DNA from 3 places in the Bradyrhizobium sp. UNPA324 genome. Region 3 is predicted to be linked to each of the others. Evidence: predicted binding sites of a transcription regulator. Region 3 holds the regulator's gene; each other region holds the start of a gene.
What was found. The regulator LexA, encoded in region 3, represses DNA repair genes until DNA is damaged. The targets are predictions, from matches to a motif close to TGTTCNNNNTGTGTTCNG.
Positions count from the first base shown of each region.

Region 1: a site for LexA is predicted at 1,276-1,293, ahead of UNPA324_RS23665 (PA0069 family radical SAM protein). Genes of this name have one in related genera too.
Region 2: a site for LexA is predicted at 1,893-1,910, ahead of recA (recombinase RecA). Genes of this name have one in related genera too.

Region 1 covers NZ_LFJD01000004.1:4,935,614-4,939,670, reverse strand. The annotation lists gene UNPA324_RS23670 (VOC family protein) at 1-65, opposite strand, end outside; gene UNPA324_RS23665 (PA0069 family radical SAM protein) at 88-1,254, opposite strand; gene UNPA324_RS23660 (phosphoketolase family protein) at 1,475-3,889, shown strand; gene UNPA324_RS23655 (acetate/propionate family kinase) at 3,892-4,057, shown strand, end outside.
Region 2 covers NZ_LFJD01000004.1:3,566,838-3,570,894, forward strand. The annotation lists gene gcvP (aminomethyl-transferring glycine dehydrogenase) at 1-117, shown strand, start outside; gene UNPA324_RS17260 (hypothetical protein) at 255-680, opposite strand; gene recA (recombinase RecA) at 731-1,819, opposite strand; gene UNPA324_RS17270 (hypothetical protein) at 2,269-2,469, shown strand; gene UNPA324_RS35180 (hypothetical protein) at 2,619-2,786, shown strand; gene UNPA324_RS17275 (DUF2798 domain-containing protein) at 3,393-3,701, opposite strand; gene UNPA324_RS17280 (hypothetical protein) at 3,887-4,057, shown strand, end outside.
Region 3 covers NZ_LFJD01000004.1:4,475,284-4,479,340, reverse strand. The annotation lists gene UNPA324_RS21555 (ComEC/Rec2 family competence protein) at 1-503, shown strand, start outside; gene UNPA324_RS35230 (hypothetical protein) at 511-945, opposite strand; gene lexA (transcriptional repressor LexA) at 1,562-2,263, opposite strand; gene UNPA324_RS21540 (molybdopterin molybdotransferase MoeA) at 2,439-3,650, opposite strand; gene UNPA324_RS21535 (hypothetical protein) at 3,784-4,011, shown strand.

The DNA of each region.
Region 1 (4,057 bases), 460 kb from region 3:
ATGTTGCTGACGCCGAGCGTAATGACGGTCAGCCGCGGCACCGGCATGTTGAGTTGATTGACCATGCGACGCCTCTTCCACTCCCGATCAGAACAGGCTGAGCTGATCGCCGTTCCGCTTCGGCCGCGCAAAGTGATCCGTCGTCAGCTTGGAGCGCCGCTTGTTGAGGCCGAGCCGCTCGCAGGCGATCTCGAAGCGGCGGCCGATGGTCCAGGCCATCGGTCCCGTACCCTTCATCCGCTCGCCCCATTTCGCGTCGTAGTCGCGCCCCCCGCGCATGTCGCGGATCAGGGTGAAGACGTGACGGTAGCGGTCCGGATAGTTCGCCATCAGCCATTCGCGGAAGAGATCGCGCACCTCCAGCGGCAGCCGCAGCAGCACATAGGAGGCTTCCTTGACGCCGGCATGGGCGGCGGCATCGAGAATGCGCTCGATCTCGGAATCGTTCAGCGCGGGGATCACGGGCGCGACCATCACGGTGGTCGGGATGCCGGCATCCGACAGCTGCTTCAGCGCCTCCAGCCGCTTCGGCGGCGTCGCGGCGCGCGGCTCCATGGTGCGCGCCAGTTTCGGATCGAGCGAGGTCACGGAGATCGCGACCTTGGCGAGGTTGCGCTTGGCCATCCGCGCGAGAATGTCGATGTCGCGCAGCACCAGCGCCGACTTGGTGACGATGCCTACGGGATGGCCAGCACGTTCCAGCACCTCGAGGAGGCCGCGCATGATTTTGTGCTCGCGCTCGATCGGCTGGTAGGGATCGGTGTTGGTGCCGATCGCGATCATCCGCGGCTCGTAACCGGGCGCGGCGAGTTCCTTCTCCAGCAGCGAAGGCGCCTCCGGCTTCACGAACAGTTTCGACTCGAAGTCGAGTCCCGGCGACAGGCCGAGATAAGCGTGGGTCGGCCGGGCGAAGCAGTAGACACAACCGTGCTCGCAGCCGCGATAGGGATTGATCGAGCGGTCGAAGCCGATGTCGGGTGAGTCGTTGCGGGTGATCACCTTGCGCGACGTGTCGACTGCGACCGTCGTCTTGAACGGCGGCAGCTCCTCCAGGCTCTGCCAGCCGTCGTCGAATGCGACGCGTGCCTCGGCCTCGTAGCGGCCGCTGGCATTGGACTGCGCGCCCCGCCCTCGCCGGCGCGCGCGGTCGATGGCGACGCCGAGTTCCGGAAAATCAGAGTCCGCACCCGCCGGCTCGGAGGGCGCCTTGACCGGCGGGTGCTTGAGAGCATGAGAGGATGCTGCTGGACTCATGTAGCCAAGATAGCATGCAAAAAGAACAAATCAAGAACGCAAACAAAAAACTGAAGAACAACCCCATGCAAAGTAGGCGCGCCCAAATTTCGAGCGCGGTCCCTTGACCTCACGCAACATGCCTGTCGCAACGATTCCGTTTGATGCCGTTCGGATCGATCGCGCCGGAACCTCGTTGGTGACGATCGCGGGGCTTCGCTCGGCAACAATCGGCAAGAACATGACAAATCAACAACAATCGGCTGCCGCGAGCAGCAATCTCGATCTGCTCGATCGCTACTGGCGCGCCGCAAACTACCTCTCCGTCGGGCAAATCTACCTGCTCGACAATCCCCTGCTGCGCGAGCCGTTGCGGGCCGAGCACATCAAGCCGCGCTTGCTCGGCCATTGGGGCACGACGCCCGGCCTGAACTTCATCTATGCCCATCTCAACCGCGTGATCGGCGCGCTTGATATCGACGTGATCTATGTCTGCGGCCCCGGCCATGGCGGGCCGGGCATGGTCGCCAACACCTATCTGGAAGGCAGCTACAGCGAGATCTATCCCGACATCGCCCGCGATGCGGACGGAATGCGCAAGCTGTTCAGGCAATTCTCATTCCCAGGTGGCATTCCGAGCCACGCCGCGCCGGAAACGCCCGGCTCGATCCACGAAGGCGGCGAGCTCGGCTACGCGCTGGTGCACGCCTATGGCGCGGCGCTGGACAACCCTGATTTGATCGTCGCCTGCGTGGTCGGCGACGGCGAGGCCGAGACCGGCCCGTTGGCTGCGTCCTGGCACTCCAACAAGTTCATAAATCCCGCCCATGACGGCGCGGTGCTGCCGATCCTGCATCTCAACGGCTACAAGATCGCCAATCCGACCGTGCTGGGCCGGATGCCGGACGCCGAAATCCGCGATCTCTTTCGCGGCTTCGGCCACGAGCCGCTGTTCGTCGAGGGCGACAATCCCAAATTGATGCACCAGGCCATGGCGGACGCGCTCGACGTCGCGCTCGCCAGCATCCGTTCGATTCAGCAGCACGCACGCGACGGGCGCGGAAGCGTCGAGCGGCCGCGCTGGCCGATGATCGTGCTGCGCAGCCCGAAGGGTTGGACCGGTCCGAAAGAAGTCGATGGCAAGAAGGTCGAGGGCTTTTGGCGCGCCCATCAGGTCCCCGTCGCGGGCTGCCGCGAAAATCCGGCGCACCGACAAGTGCTCGAAGACTGGATGCGCAGCTACGAGCCGGAAAAGCTGTTCGACCGGAACGGCGCGCTGCTCCCCGAGCTTCAGGCACTGGCGCCCGGCGGCGACCGCCGCATGGGCGCCAATCCGCATGCCAATGGCGGCGTGCTCAAGAGGGAGCTTAAGCTGCCGGACTTCCGCAGCTTCGCCGTGGAGGTGCCGCAGCCAGGCGGCGCCGTCGCCGAGGCGACGCGCGAGCTCGGCAAATTCCTGCGCGACGTCATCAGCCTCAACGCGAAGGAGCGCAACTTCCGTATCATGGGCCCGGACGAGACCGCGTCAAACCGGTTGGATGCGGTGTTCGAGGCGACCGAACGCGTCTGGATGGAGCCGATCGAATCTTACGACGTGCATCTCGCGCAAGATGGCCGCGTCATGGAGGTGCTGAGCGAGCATCTCTGCCAGGGCTGGCTCGAGGGCTATCTGCTCACGGGCAGGCACGGCTTCTTCTCCTGCTACGAGGCCTTCATCCACATCGTCGATTCCATGTTCAACCAGCACGCCAAATGGCTGAAGGTCACGCGCGACCTGTCATGGCGGCGCCCGATCGCCTCGCTCAATTATCTCCTGACCTCGCATGTCTGGCGTCAGGATCACAACGGCTTCAGCCATCAGGACCCCGGCTTCGTCGATCTCGTCGCCAACAAGAAGGCCGACATCGTCCGCATCTACTTCCCGCCGGATGCCAACACGCTGCTGTGGATCGCCGACCATTGCCTGCGCACCTACAACCGCATCAACGTCATCGTCGCCGGCAAGCAGCCGGCGCCGCAATGGCTGTCGATGCGGGACGCCGCCACGCATTGCGATGCCGGGATCGGCATCTGGAGCTGGGCGGGGACGGAGAAAGCTGGCAGCGAACCGGACGTCGTGATGGCCTGCGCCGGCGATGTACCGACGCTGGAGACGCTCGCCGCCGTCGACCTCTTGCGCAAGGCAATTCCGGATTTGAACATCCGCGTCGTCAACGTCGTCGACCTCATGACGCTGCAACCGAAGGATCAGCATCCGCACGGCCTGTCCGACCGCGACTTCGACAGCCTGTTCACGCGCGACAAGCCTGTCATCTTTGCCTATCACGGCTATCCCTATTTGATCCATCGGCTGACCTATAACCGCACCAACCATAGCGGCATGCATGTGCGCGGCTTTGCCGAGGAAGGCACCACGACGACGCCGTTCGACATGGTCGTGCTCAACGAGCTCGACCGCTACCACCTCGCGATCGAGGCGATCGAGCGCGTGCCCGGACTCGCGGCCAAGGCCGCGCAGGCCAAGCAGCAGTTCCGCGACAAGTTGATCGAGCATTCGCGCTATGTGCGGGAGCACGGCGAGGACATGCCGGAGATCCGCGACTGGGTCTGGTCCAACAGTTCCGGCGGCAACACGCCTTCCGAAGCCGGCGACTAGCCATGTCGGACACAGTCCTCGTCCTCAACTCGGGATCGTCGAGCATCAAGTTCGGCCTGTTCGACATCTCGGCGGCTGAGCCCATCCTGCTTTGCAAGGGCCTGCTCGACGAGCACGAGGCAAAACCCCGCCTCGTCGTCAAGAGTCCGGCGGGCGAAGACCTGTTCG
Region 2 (4,057 bases), 910 kb from region 3:
ACCTCGCGCACCGACAAATACTGGAGCCCGGTGGGGCGCGTCGACAACGTCTACGGCGACCGCAACCTCGTGTGCTCCTGCCCGCCGGTGAGCGATTACGCGCAAGCCGCGGAGTAAGCCGCGGCGGAAGGTTTCGTAGGGTGGGTTAGCAGGCGGCGGCGCGAAGCGCTGTCCGCCGGCGTAACCCACCGCTTCGGTTTCCGCGGAGACGAACAGAGGTGGATTAAGCTTTCGGCATCCACCCTACGGCTCGTCTAGCCCTCGGGCCAACACATCAGGCTTCCTGAGCGGGCCACAAGGCTCTGGCAACGGGCGCTTGCGACTGTGAGCGCCCAAGCTTGGGATTCGTCGATCTTGTCCTGGAGATCAGCGAGCGCCTGCGCCTGCCAGTGCACCCTTTCGCGTCCGAGCGGCAAGGCTTCGGTCTCCGAAGCAATTCCGACAAAAGGCAAGATATCGGGATCGTCTTCGAGGCGTGCCGTGAATCTGCGCCTCGCAATTGTCCTGGCGCCTTGCACCGGGGATACGCTTCCAGAAAGTATGCCTTTCGCCATCTGGATAATAATCTGGCGAGCAGCAATAACCTCGGGTTGATTCCAACTCACGACGATCCCGGCATCACAAAATGATCCGGTATCTCTTCTACCACCAAAAGAAACGGGCACTGACGACGTCGGCAACTCAACGTCTTCAGCGCCCGCTCCTCGCGAAAATCTTGACTGCTTGAGGCTTACTCGTCCGCAGGCTCTTCGCCGTCGGCGTCGCGCTCGGGCGTGCCGGCCAGGATCTGCTCGGCGATCAGGCCGGAGTTCTGGCGGATCGCGGTCTCGATCTTGGCGGTGATGTCGGGGTTGGCCTTCAAAAACGCTTTCGAGTTCTCGCGGCCCTGGCCGAGACGCTGGCTGTCATAGGAGAACCAGGCGCCTGATTTCTCGACGATGCCGGCCTTGACGCCGAGATCGAGGATCTCGCCCATCTTGGAAACGCCCTCGCCGTACATGATGTCGAACTCGACCTGCTTGAACGGCGGCGCCAGCTTGTTCTTCACCACCTTGACGCGGGTGGTATTGCCGACCACTTCGTCGCGCTCCTTGATCGCACCGATGCGACGGATGTCGAGTCGGACGGAGGCATAGAACTTCAGCGCGTTGCCGCCGGTCGTGGTCTCAGGCGAGCCGTACATCACACCGATCTTCATGCGGATCTGGTTGATGAAGATCACCATGGTGTTGGACTTGTTGATCGAGGCCGTGAGCTTGCGCAGCGCCTGGCTCATCAGGCGGGCCTGGAGGCCCGGCAGCGCATCGCCCATCTCGCCCTCGAGCTCGGCCTTCGGCACCAACGCCGCAACCGAATCGATCACCAGCACGTCGACTGCGCCCGAGCGCACCAGCGTGTCGCAAATTTCCAGCGCCTGCTCGCCGGTATCAGGCTGGGAGATCAGGAGCTCGTCGATATTGACCCCGAGCTTGCGGGCATAGACCGGGTCGAGCGCGTGCTCGGCGTCGATGAAGGCGCAGATGCCGCCCTTCTTCTGCGCTTCCGCCACCGTGTGCAGCGCCAAGGTCGTCTTGCCCGAGGATTCCGGCCCGTAGATCTCGACGATACGCCCCTTGGGCAGGCCGCCGATGCCGAGCGCGATATCGAGCCCGAGGGACCCGGACGAGACCGCCTCAACATCCATCGAGCGATCGTTCTTGCCGAGCTTCATCACCGAGCCCTTGCCGAACTGGCGCTCGATCTGGGAGAGCGCGGCGGCCAGAGCTTTACTCTTGTCCATGGAAGATCCTTCGACGATACGCAGGGCAGTGGCGGACATTGGGTCGTGCTCCTTATGGCGAGGATTCGCGTGAGGGACAAACGGTTGCGAGGCGGCGCGGCGATAAAAGCAATGTACCCTATTTGTTCTAGGTTCGCAATATGTTCTTTTGGAAATGCGGCGGCTGTCCGTATTTCGGCCCCTAGTCCCCCCAAGGTTTAATTCGGAATGTCCTAATTCTCGGCGGGGCTCTCCGCGAGCAAACAGCCCCCGCAATGATGATCCCACATTCTGACCGGGACGAAGGTTCCGCGTGCCCCCGTTGGCTGCCCTATCCACTTCGACCTTCAATCCAACCGGCTCGACCCTGCGCGCTGTGCGCACAATTGAACAGACGCCGTTCCGTTTTTGGATCCTAATCCATCATCACCCGCGAGGGACCGCGGCAGCAACCGGTGATGAGAACGCCGATTGCGCGCCCGCCTTTCTCGCACGGACAAGAGCGTGCCATGCTCAAGCGGCGACGGTTCAAGCAACAACTGACCCTTCAAGACCGGCTCTCCGCATGGGTGAAGCAGGTCAAGGAGGACGCCGCCAGGCTGCCTCCCGGCCCCGAGCGGGACGCCCTTCTCAAGAAGGCGCGCCAGGCCGAGTTGGCAAATCATCTTCAGGACTGGGTCAAATCCGCCGGGCTGCAACCGCCGAAATAGCAGCACGGCCGCAACATCCCTCCCCGGCCGCGCTGACGCGCATCGAAGACGCATGGTCTGGTCGTCGTAATTCCGCAATCGTGCGGCATCGAACCTTTTCGCGGTCTCGGGCCTTCTCCAGGATGAGACCGCAACTCTGGGGATCTCACATGACGGATAACAAGCACCGCGAAACGATCAGGCGCAAACCCCTGCTGGAGGCGGCGCATGAGGAGATGATGAAGTTCGAGCGCAAGGAAAACGAGTTCCGCAAGAAGGACCGCGAAGAGCGCGCCAGCGAGCTCCATCTGCCTCTGAACGAAATCAAGATCCACTAAAGGTCGGCAGGGGGCCGGCCGACAACGACGCGCCGGCCGACGGCACTTCAGCAGCCGGCGCGGTCGACTGATCCGCAAGGGCGTGTCACCGCACAGCGGGACGACGTGCCTGCCCACCACAGCCGGTCGCGCATGATGACGGTATCTAAACACCACAATTAAGCTACTGGAAGAACGCCAGAATTTCCATGCGACCTACTGTGCATGGGGTTGTTTTCCAGTTTTGAGATTGGCGCATTGCCCGTGTCCGCGATCATCGCGGGGCACGGCTGCCACCCGCGCGCCGGTCCTATAGCAGCGCCAGCAGCACGAGGCCGATCACCAGCACCACGAAGCCAGCCGCTGTCGCGGCGGCAAATGACCGCTCTACGTTATCCATGATGCCACCCCGTTGTCGGCGTGCCACGTTTCCCCCATGGCTGCGCCGAACGGTATGAAATCTTGCTGACCTGTGTGTCCGCAGTTGTGCCAACGGATGTCGAAATTGGGACGGGTGCGGGGTCAGTCTGCGGCCTCGGCCATCGGGCCCGGAAACCTGCCGCCTGTCAGGCTGCCGTAAGCGGAGCCGGCTAGGATGATGCGGCTATGGTGTTGCAGCCCAGCACCTCAGCCTCCAACGACTTGCTGCCCCGCTTGGCTCTCCCCAGGCGGGGCTTTTTCATGCTGGCTGCCGGCTCGCGGATCCCTCTCCTCCCGGGTCAGACGCAGCGCGAAGGCGCGGATTGCGGGCGCGGCCAGGAGCACGATTGGCAGCATCGCGGCCCAGGCGATCAGCCACGACGTCATCCAGTGACCGACGAAGATCATCGCGCTGGCCGCGGGGAAGCTGGCGATCCCCGCCGCGATCAGCGAGGTCAGTCCGGACTGGATGATTCCGAAGACGAAATGACTGTAATGGCGGGGAATGCCGAGCATGACGGGCCCATGTTGCTTGCCGTCATGAGATCAAGCAAGGCGTATGCCGGCGGAACCGCCCCTCTACGCGAATCGCCTTGGGGACGTGTTCTGACCATGCGCGAACACAACCGGACGCAGCTCAGGAACTCTGTTCATGGTCGGAGAACCACGGGGCAACTGACAGCTCACGAACAGAATTTTCCTTGTCCCGGGAATATGATGGCAGCCAATTTGTTTGCCATCTTGGAAGTGAATCGTGGGAGGTCACCATGAATCACAGGGGCATCGAGTTCACCGTCGCCAAGACGGCGATTCCCGGAATCTGGCAATGGCAGTTCCGCATCGGCGAGCAAATCAAGACGGGCAAGACCGAG
Region 3 (4,057 bases):
GCGTTGCCGTGCGGGGCGGGGACGGGCGTTTGCACCTGATCAGGGCGGGCAAGGACAATTTCCTGCTGAAGGAGTGGCTGGCGGCCGACGCCGATCCGCGCGATGCCGGCAATAGCGCGTTGGCCGAAGCGGTGTCGTGCGACGAGGCCGGCTGCGTCACACCGCTCGCCGACGGGCGGCTGGTCGCGCTGGCCTCGCGCATCGACGCGCTGGCGGACGATTGCAGCCGCGCCGCGCTGGTCGTGACGTCACGGTCTGCGCCACCCGATTGCGCGGCGATGGTGGTGGACCGGCAGCGGCTCGTCCGCCAGGGCGCGCTGGCTCTGACGCAGCGTGGCGACGGATTTGCGGTCCAGGCGGTGAGGGCGAGGGGCACGAACCGTCCCTGGTCGCCGGCGGCCGCCGGCGAGGGAGATTTCGAAGGAGCCCTCATGCCGAGGGCGGCAGCTCCGCGCAGCAAGGATGCGACCCCGTCCGAGGCCGATCTTCAGGCGGAGGACTGAGCCCCTGTCAGCCCATCGGCAGGGGCGTGACCGGCGGCTGGCTGTCGGCGACGATCTGCGGCTTGTGCTCGCGCTCGCCGACCGCTTGGGTCACCGGCAGCTGCAGCACGGTTGCGCGCTGGCCTTCGACGAGCTGAGTCACCAGCACGTACTTGCCATCAGGGAATTCGATCGCGTCATGATGGCGATCGGGAATGTGCGGATCGATCTTGCCGAACTTGCCGACGCGGGAGTTGACGGTGCGCGTCCAGATCCAGCGATTGTCGTAACGGACGTTGTCGGCGAAGGCGAGCTCCGTTCCCGGCAGCAGGCAGACCGCAACGGAGAGATCGGCCTCGGAGGCGAAGCCGCGCGTCGAGGTGCCGCGGAAGGTTGTCGTGACGATCGTCTCGCCGACTTCAGCGGGGCGCGTCGCGACGGCATGCAGGCTATAGTCACACATCGGGTGCTCCTCATGCGAAGATAGCGACCCGCACCCCTCTTGGAGGCGCAGGCCTCTGTCAGAGTATAAGCACCAACGCTCTGCTTGGTTGTAGGCGAATCTGCGGCTGGGATCCGTGCGCTGCGATCACATTATCTTTCCCGGATTCACTAGGAACAAAGCGGGCTGCAGTGCATTTGGACGGCGTCGTGTCAATGTCGTCGTGTCAATGACGGCAAATGCGACAGCCTGCATCCCAGCGCGATCGCGAGACTGCGTAATTGCATTGCGGGCGCTGCGGCGTGCGGCATTCACTGCCGAGTTGTTGCGGACATGGTGATGCGCTTGCGCGGCAGTGTCCCCGCGTGCCCATCCGCAATCAGCTCCGCGACGGCTGCATCTGCATCCAAACGATCCAGCGCTCGGCTGTCCTCTCGAACCCGAAAGGCCGTGAAGCGATGTTGCTTGGTGCAGTCCGCCGAGGATGTCGCCTGGAGGAGGGGGGCGGATAATCTGTGCAGAACCGGAAAGACTATCCAGCCGGAGCGGACATTCATCCGCTCCAATCTCTGATCGGCGATGCCGATCGAAGGAGCACGTAGGCGCCAAATGCTTCCGGATCGAGTCCTTTCCGGAATTAGTACTTCCGGTAAAGCCCGATCAGCTTGCCCTGAATCTTCACGCGGTTCGGCGGCAGGATGCGCACCTCATAAGCGGCATTGGCGGGCTCGAGGGCGATCGAGGCGCCGCGGCGGCGGAAGCGCTTGAGCGTGGCCTCCTCGTCGTCGATCAGCGCCACCACGATGTCGCCGGTATCGGCGCTCTCGTTGCGCTGGATCAGCGCCATGTCGCCGTCGAGGATACCGGCTTCGACCATGGAATCGCCGCGCACCTCGAGGGCGTAGTGCTCGCCCGAGCCGAGCATGTCGGGCGGCACGCTGATGGTGTGGCTGCGGGTCTGCAACGCCTCGATCGGCGTACCCGCCGCGATGCGGCCCATCACGGGCACCGCAACGGGCCGCTCGCCCTCGTCCACGGATGGGCTGGAGCTCGCGCGGATCTTACCGAGATTGCCCTCGATGACGCTTGGCGTGAAGCCGCGCCGGGCGCCGGCGGCAGCCTGGAGCTCCGGCAGCTTGATCACTTCGATGGCGCGGGCGCGGTTGGGCAAGCGGCGGATGAAGCCACGCTCCTCGAGCGCGGTGATCAGGCGGTGGATGCCTGACTTCGAGCGCAGGTCGAGCGCATCCTTCATCTCGTCGAAGGAGGGCGGCACGCCGCTTTCCTTCAAACGTTCGCTGATGAACCGCAGAAGCTCGTATTGTTTGCGCGTTAACATCTCGACCAAAGTCCCCCGGTTGATGTCGTTCGATTCCGAGACGATGAGTTCAGCGATAAGCCGCTACATGCTCGAAACAAATCATGAACGGACACTATATGTTCGATACATGTTCCGCAACTGCTTAATTTACCGTGAACGAAGCGAAACTCGCGCAATGCGTGTGGCCGAGCGCTCAGACGGGGAGCCGTAGCACCTCGCAAGGGCTGCCGGCCTCGGCCTTCGGCGCGAACGGTGGGCGCACGAGAAGTACCTGTGCCGCAGCAAGATTCGCAAGCAGAGAGGAGTCCTGGTGGCTGACGGGAATAGCGACGGACGTGCCGTCGTCGCGCAGCTCCAGGCGCGCGCGCAAGTAATCCTCGCGCTGGTCGTTGGCGCCGAGGTCGCGGCCCAGCACGGCGCGCTCGCGACGATGATGAATCACTGAATGGCCCGACAAAGCGCGAATCAGCGGCACCATGAACAGGAACGCGCACACGTAGGACGACACCGGATTGCCGGGCAGGCCGATCACGCGCATCGCGCCGAGCCGTCCGTGCATCATCGGCTTGCCGGGCCGAATCGCGATCTTCCAGAAGGCCATCGAGATGCCTTCGCCCCGGAGCGCCTGCTGGACCAGATCGTGGTCGCCGACCGACGCGCCGCCGGTCGTGATCAGGATGTCAGCGCCGCTCTCGCGGGCGCGGCGGATCCCGGCGGAGGTGGCCTCCATGGTGTCCGCGGCGACACCGAGGTCGATGGTCTCGGCGCCCTCGCTGCGGGCGAGCGCGTGCAGGGCGTAGCCGTTGGAATAGACGATCTGGCCGTGCCCGGGCGTGGTGCCCGGCATCACCAGTTCGTCGCCGGTGGCGAGGATTGCGACCCTCGGGCGGCGGCAGACGGCGAGCTGCGGGTGGTTCATCGCGGCCGCAAGCGCGAGATCGCGCTCTGTCAGACGGGTTCCCTTGCGCAGGAGGACGTCGCCTTCACGGAAATCGACGCCGGCCGGGCGGATGTGCCGTCCGGTGATCGCGGCTTCCTTGATCGTGACGCTGGTGCCGTCCGCGACGGTGTCCTCCTGGATCACGACCGCGTCCGCACCGTCGGGTACGACGCCGCCGGTGAAGATCCGCACGGCTTCGCCGGCGCCGACCGCTCTCGCGAAAGGACGGCCGGCTGCGACCTCGCCGATCACAATCAGCCTGGAATCGATCGTCGCCGCATCAGCCGCGCGCACGGCATAGCCGTCCATCGCCGACATGGCCTGCGGCGGCTGGGTGCGCCGCGCCGCGACATCGTGCGCGAGCACGCGGTGATAGGCCTCATTGAGCGCGACCATCTGTTCAGGCAGCGGCTCTGCCCCCGCCAGCACCGCAGCAAGGGCATCGGAAACCGGCATCAGGGCCACAGGCGACTCCGCAACAAATCAAGGCTGGATCGGCATGGTTCTAGCCGAGCGGAGGGACCGACGCAAAAGGGGCCCTCAGTCGAGCGAGAAGACGCACCTCGTTTCGGCGCAACCTGGGCTTATCTTTCCGTCGATGACAAAGTTGCTCGAAGAGGCACTCCAAGCCGTGCGGCAGCTTCCTGCGGATAGCCAGGACGAGATCGCGCGCGCGATGTTGGCTCTGACCGGCAACGTAGGGGAGCCCGAGGAAATCGACCCCAGCCATCTTCCTGCGGTCCTTGAGGGGCTCGCACAAGCGAACCTCCGGCAGTTTGCCTCTGACGCCGAGATCGAGGCCGCGTTTCACCGCTTCGAGCGATGAAGCTCAGATTCACACCACGTGCTGCACAAGATCTGATTAGCATTGC